2 linked regions of the Companilactobacillus allii genome follow. Each later gene encodes a partner of the first gene's protein in a complex. Links are inferred from orthologs where the notes say so. Each region holds a gene or a part of one and is shown in the gene's direction. Other genes may lie near its edges.

Region 1 (3,749 bases):
ACTGGTAAGTAATAAGTACTTATTAAGTACTAATAATTCTATGAGGTGAATATTGTGATTTCAAAACCAGATAAAAACAAAGCACGTCAAAAGCGCCAAAAACGTGTTCGTGGTAAAATCTCTGGTACTGCTGAGCGCCCACGCTTAAATGTATTCCGTTCTAATAAAAACATTTACGCTCAAGTGATTGATGACGTAAAGGGTGTAACGCTAGCAAGTGCCTCAACTCTTGATAAAGAAGTCAAAGACGGTTCAAAAGTTGAACAAGCTTCAGCTGTTGGTGCATTAGTTGCACAAAGAGCTAATGAAGCTAAAGTAAGTGATGTTATATTTGATCGTGGTGGATATATCTATCATGGTCGTGTACAAAGTCTTGCTGAAGCAGCTCGTGAAAATGGGCTAAAATTCTAGAAGGAGGAAACCAAATTTATGACATATATCGATCCATCTCAATTCGAACTAGAAGATCGCGTTGTCTCAATCAACCGTGTTACTAAGGTTGTTAAAGGTGGACGCCGTCTACGTTTTGCTGCTATCGTAATCGTTGGTGACAAGAATGGTCACGTCGGTTTCGGTACAGGTAAAGCTCAAGAAGTTCCCGAAGCTATTCGTAAGGCTGTTGAGGATGCCAAGAAGAATCTAATCAATGTTCCTATGGTTGGTTCAACAATTCCTCATGAAGTAATCGGCAGATTCGGTGCCGGTAAAATTATGTTAAAGCCTGCTGTTGAAGGTTCTGGAATCGCCGCTGGTGGTTCTGTTCGTGCCGTTCTTGAATTAGCCGGTGTTGGTGATATCACAAGTAAGTCACTTGGTAGAAATACACCAATTAACGTAATTCGTGCTACAATCGAAGGTCTAAAACAAATTAAGACTGCTGAAAGTGTCGCAGAAATGCGCGGAATTTCAGCTCAAAACTTGCTTAACTAGAAGAAAGGTGTGTAATAATGGCTAAACTTAAGATTACTCTTATTAGAAGTGCAGCTCACCGCCTTCCTGCTCAACGTACAATTGTTAAAGAACTTGGACTCGGAAGAGTTAATAGTTCTGTTGTTAAGCCGGATGATCCTGCTATTCGCGGTGCTGTAATTAAAATCGCTCACTTAGTAAGTGTCGAAGAAGTTAAAGATTAATAATTCTTAAAGATTAGGAGGTGCAATAATGGAACTAAACGAACTTAAACCAAGTGCTGGTTCAAGACATTCAAGAAAACGTCTTGGTCGTGGTACTTCAAGTGGCCAAGGTAAAACTTCTGGTCGTGGACAAAAAGGTCAATTAGCTAGATCAGGTGGTAAAACACGTATTGGTTTCGAAGGTGGACAAATGCCATTGTTCCGTCGTATGCCAAAACGTGGATTCTACAATATCAACCGCAAGGAATACGCTATTGTAAACCTTAAAGACCTAAGCAAGTTCAATGACGGTGCTGAAGTTAATATCAATACATTAAAAGAAGCCGGAATCGTTAAGAAAGAATATAACGGTGTCAAATTACTTGCAAATGGTGAAGTTAGTGCTAAGTTAACTGTAAAAGTTGCTAAAAGCTCTGACGCTGCTACTAAAGCAATCGAAGCTGCTGGTGGAACTGTAGAGGTGATCTAATGCTTGGAACTATCAGAGATGCTCTAAAGGTAAAGGAGATTCGTAAAAAGATCCTATTTACCTTGATGTTACTTGTTATTTACCGTTTAGGATCACAAATTACGGTACCTGGTGTTAATGCTGCCGCAATGGACAAAGTTAGTTCCTCAGGGTTAGTTCCCCTATTGGATACCGTAACTGGTGGTGGTCTTTCAAATTATTCCATTTTCTCAATGGGAGTTTCCCCATTCATTACTGCTCAAATCGTTGTTCAACTGTTACAGATGGACATCGTGCCTAAGTTCGTTGAATGGAGTAAACAAGGTGAGGTTGGTCGTAGAAAACTAAATCAAGTAACGAGATATTTGACGATTGTTTTAGGTTTTGTTCAATCAATCGGTATCACTGCTGGATTTAACCAATTAAGTGGTTTGGGACTTGTTAAGTCACCAAACGTTAGAGCGTTTGTTACAATCGGTATTATTTTAACCGGTGGTACAATGCTTCTTACATGGATTGGTGAACAGATTACTGATAAAGGTCTGGGTAATGGTGTGTCAGTGATTATCTTTGCTGGTATTATTGCTAGATTCCCAAATGGGATTTACCAAATTTACCGTGACAATATCATTAGTGCTGATTCTGCGGACCTCGCAAAAAATATTGGATTTATGGTTGGATTGGCCATTGCAATTCTAGTTGTCGTCTTGTTCGTAACTTACGTTCAACAGGCAAATAGAAGGATTCCAATACAATATACAAGACGTGCAGCTGGAAGTGGTAGCGAAAGTTTCCTACCACTAAAAGTTAACGTTGCTGGAGTTATTCCAGTTATCTTTGCTAGTTCATTTATTGTTACGCCACAAACTATTTTGATGGCTTTTCAAGCAAATCATAGTGAAGATGCATGGTACAAGGTATTAACTGAAATATTTAGTATGCAAACGACAACAGGATCATTACTATATACATTGTTGATTGTGTTATTTACATTCTTCTATGCATTTGTTCAAGTAAATCCTGAGAAGCTTGCTGAAAACTTACAGAAACAGGGTGCTTATATCCCTGGTGTATGGCCTGGTAATGAAACTATCAAGTTCATGTCAGGTGTCCTTATGAGACTTTCAACGGTTGGTTCAGTATTCTTAGGACTTGTTTCATTGCTTCCATTATTGGCAGCTAACTTATTCAATTTACCTCAATCCATCGGATTAGGTGGTACGAGTTTATTGATTATCGTTGGTGTTGCTCTAGAGATGGATCGACAATTAAGAGGTCTTTTAATGAAACGTGAATACGTTGGGTTTATTAGATAATTGGAGATGTGACAATGAATATTGTATTGATGGGGTTACCTGGTGCTGGTAAGGGTACTCAAGCTGAAAAGATTGTTGAAGATTTTAAAGTTGAACATATTTCTACTGGAGATATGTTCAGACAAGCCATGTCCGATAAAACTGAAGTTGGTCTTAAAGCCAAGAGTTTTATGGATAAAGGTGCGTTGGTTCCTGACGACGTCACTGAAGCTATCGTTGAAGAACGTTTAGCTAAAGATGATGTTCAAAAGAACGGATATATGCTTGATGGATTTCCGAGAACTCTTGAACAGGCAAATGCTTTACAGACAATTGCAAAGAATGTAAGCAAACCTATAGATGCTGTCATCTATATAGACGTAAAGCCTGAAGCATTAGTTGATCGTTTATCTGGAAGATATATTTGTTCAAAATGTGGAGCAACTTATCATAAAATTTACAATCCAACAAAGGTTGAAGGAACATGTGACGTCTGTGGCGGACATGACTTCTTCCAGCGTGAGGATGACAAGCCAGAAACAGTTAAGAACAGATTAAAAGTTAATATTGAAATGAATACACCATTAATAGATTTTTATGACAAGTTAAACTTGTTACATAAAGTCAATGGTGAACAAGAAATAGATGAAGTTTATAAAGAAGTAAAGAAAGTTTTACAAAGTCTGTAAGACTTTTTACTTTTATTTGTTTACATGATTGCGAGATTATTGTATAATCTTGCGGTATATGCAAATGAATTTCATCCCGATGGAGGTTAATATCTTTGGCAAAAGAAGATGTCATTGAAGTAGAAGGTACAATTTCAGAAACATTGCCTAATGCGATGTTTAAGGTAAAGCTTGAAAATGGGGC
Region 2 (2,931 bases), 1.4 Mb from region 1 along the record:
GTGGTCGATTCTTTGGACTAAGTTTGTTGGGGGAATTTTAAGTATTGGTCCAGGTTTATTTCTTGGACGTGAAGGTCCCTCAATACAATTAGGTTCAGCTATTGGTCAGGGGTTTAGTGAAGTAACAAAAGAGACTGGTGTGTTCCGTAGAGTATTGATTGCTAGTGGTGCAGCCGGTGGACTAGCTGCTGCTTTTAACGCTCCAATTGCGGGAGCAATGTTTGTGTTGGAGGAGATTTATCATAACTTTTCTCCATTAGTTTGGGTGACCTCACTGGCTAGTGCTGTTAGTGCAAATTTCATTGCACTATATGTATTTGGTTTAACGCCAGTTTTGGATATTACTCATAAGCAAAGTTTACCAATCGGATTATATTGGCACTTGATTTTATTAGGGATTGTTTTGGGATTAATGGGACGTTTATATCAAAAGGTTCTATTGATTATGCCATCATGGTATGCAAAAACAAGAATTCCTCGTTATTTACAAGGATTGATTCCTATTTTATTGATATTGCCCATAGGTATGATGTTCCCTCAGTTTATTGGTGGTGGAAATAGTATCATCACAAGTTTGAACAGCTGGGGAACTAGTTTGTGGTTTTTGATAGGATTGTTAGTACTAAGATTTATCTATTCAATGATTTCTTACGGTTCAGGTTTACCTGGTGGTATCTTCCTTCCAATCTTGAACTTAGGTGCAATTATTGGCGCTATATACGCTGTATTTATGCACAACATGGGATTATTACCATTGGGATTTGAAAGTGACTTGATAATATTTTCCATGGCGGGATATTTTGCTTGTATTGGTAAAGCGCCTTTCACAGCGATTATCCTAGTCACTGAAATGGTTGGATCACTAAGTCATCTTATGCCACTAGCAGTGTTGTCTTTAGTGGCCTATGTAGTGGTTGATATATTAAATGGAGCACCGATCTATGAGTCTTTGAAGGAACGTTTGAATATTGATTCTGATTATTTGAATCGTGTAAGTAAGTTGAATGATCGACTAGAGATGCCGATTTTTGAAGGTAGCTCAATTGATGGTAAATATATCAGGGACATTCCATTTCCAAAGGATATTTTAATTATTGCGATTTATCGTGGAGAGTCTCAGATCATTCCCAAAGGTGATACTGTTATTAAAGCCGGCGATAGGATAGTAATGATGGTTAATGCCGCTAAGCGAGTTAAAATGAGAGATAGAATAAATCGTTTGATTAATGGTATGGACTAGAATTTTGACTTATTTTGTGTTATTGTTTTAGGAGTGATTTCAGCTTTCAACACCATGAACGGAGGTTTTACGGGTGTATAACGTTATTGAAACTATACTTATTATTGTTTCCATTTTGATAATTATTGCTGTATTAATGCAGCCTACAAAACAACAAGATGCATTGAACGCCTTATCAGGTGGCGGTGGAGACTTGTTCAGCAACCAGAAGAAGCGTGGTTTTGAAGCTTTCATGGTAAAGGTTACCTATGTTTTGCTAGTGCTATTTTTTATTTGTTCATTAATACTAGTATACTTATCATCACACTAAGCAAGTTACCCTCCTGAAGCTACTAAAAGTTGCTTGGGAGGTTTTTTGTTATAAGGAGTGTTTTTTTGAAAATTTTGATGCCAAAACCATTTTTCTTTAATGCTGGAGATAAAGCCGTAATATTATTGCATTCATTTTCAGGTACATCAAATGATCAAAGATTAATGGGTAGGATGCTTGAACGTAATAATTATTCTGCTTATGCGCCAATGTTTAAGGGACATGGAACGAACAATCCAATAGATATTTTGGATTCTGGTGGTCCAGATGAGTGGTGGAAACAAGTTAATGAATCGGTTCAATTTTTGAAGAACCATGGTAAAAACGATATATATATATTTGGTCTTTCACTAGGGGCAATTTTTGCTACCAAGGCTGTTGAAGAGATTCCGGAGATAAAAGCCGGTGGAGTTTTTGGTTCTCCTATATTGTCGAATGATTTTTCAAATATTAGGGATGCTTTTATGACATATTCTAAAAAAGTCTATGAAATAAAAGAAGTAAGTGAAACTGATAAGTATGCTGATTTAAGGATAATTGATTCCAAGATTGACGCCATGCTTGTTAATATTCGAAGAACTACGAATAGTGTAAGTGATAATTTAGCTGAAATTAAAAAGCCATATTTTATTGGCCAAGGTACGAGAGATAAAATGGTAGATCCAAAAGCTGCTGAAAAAGTGGCTAGTATAGTTGGGACAAGAGACTTTCATCAATATGATGCTGGTCATGTCTTGACGATTAATCGTGCTCATAAAGAATTAGAGGGCGATGTGTTAAACTTTTTAGAAAATATTGAGGATAGAAATGCCTGATAAAGAAAATAAATTAATTGCGGATATACTTGAATTTTTCAGAAATAATCCAGAACATAGATATACTTCTGAACAAATTGAAGATTCATTGAGAATGCATGGAGCTTCAGCGTTTAAACGTGTTGTTAAAGCTATTGCAGTTCTTGAAGGTGAGGGGAAAATCACTCTCACAAATACAGATGAGTTCAAAATGGCTCAACCTGATAAGGTCCTTGAGGGTACTTTTAAGGGTAATGACAAGGGATTTGGATTTGTTAAATATGATGAAGTAGAACCAGATGCCTTTATCTCTAGGGATAATACACTTCATGCTGTTAACGGAGATACAGTAGAAGTTAAATTTATTAAGCCATCTAATCCATGGATTGATAAGGGTCCAGAAGGCGAGATTGTTAAAATCGTCGAGCGTTCATTGTCTAGAATTGTTGGAGAATTTCATCCATACAGTGATGCACAAGTGGAGAAGTCTGGTAATTATGGATATATTAAGAGTCATGAGAAGAAATTAGCTTCATACATGGTTTTTATTTCTAACAAGGGATTACACCCACAAATGGGAGATATGG

What was found. The genes of interacting proteins can lie anywhere in the genome.
Region 2: the proteins of secY (region 1) and secG are in contact, whole or in part, in a crystal structure (PDB 5AWW), measured with the Thermus thermophilus proteins. The link is inferred for Companilactobacillus allii from one-to-one orthologs. Residues at the interface, in WP_096411648.1 of Thermus thermophilus: Leu14, Gln16, Arg17, Phe20, Ile34, Pro35, Pro37, Ile72, Arg108, Arg109, Asn112, Gln113, Arg116, Ile117, Ile120, Pro145, Gly146, Trp147, Phe152, Phe155, Val156, Val159, Thr160, Val162, Ala163, Gly164, Ala166, Leu167, Trp170, Glu173; in WP_223903268.1 of Thermus thermophilus: Tyr5, Ile9, Tyr12, Leu13, Ala16, Leu19, Val20, Val23, Leu24, Gln26, Glu27, Pro28, Gln30, Gly31, Ala32, Asp34, Leu35, Met36, Gly37, Gly38, Ser39, Ala40, Asp41, Leu42, Phe43, Ala45, Arg46, Val48, Tyr53, Thr56.

Annotation. Positions count from the first base shown.
Region 1 is NZ_CP019323.1:140,153-143,901, reverse strand. What follows is about bases 791-3,749. They hold secY (preprotein translocase subunit SecY), read left to right. Parts: upstream 791-1,601; coding sequence 1,602-2,897; downstream 2,898-3,749. Other genes in these bases: infA (translation initiation factor IF-1), read left to right, coding at 3,661-3,749; BTM29_RS00750 (adenylate kinase), read left to right, coding at 2,912-3,565; rplO (50S ribosomal protein L15), read left to right, coding at 1,162-1,602; rpmD (50S ribosomal protein L30), read left to right, coding at 948-1,133; rpsE (30S ribosomal protein S5), read left to right, coding at 791-930. In the rest of the region: rplF (50S ribosomal protein L6), read left to right, coding at 1-12; rplR (50S ribosomal protein L18), read left to right, coding at 46-411; more of rpsE, read left to right, coding at 430-790. UniProt on the Bacillus subtilis protein: The central subunit of the protein translocation channel SecYEG. Consists of two halves formed by TMs 1-5 and 6-10.
Region 2 is NZ_CP019323.1:1,491,987-1,494,917, forward strand. It holds secG (preprotein translocase subunit SecG), read left to right. Parts: upstream 1-1,313; coding sequence 1,314-1,550; downstream 1,551-2,931. Other genes in the region: BTM29_RS07215 (ClC family H(+)/Cl(-) exchange transporter), read left to right, coding at 1-1,240; BTM29_RS07225 (alpha/beta hydrolase), read left to right, coding at 1,616-2,365; rnr (ribonuclease R), read left to right, coding at 2,358-2,931. UniProt on the Bacillus subtilis protein: Involved in protein export. Participates in an early event of protein translocation.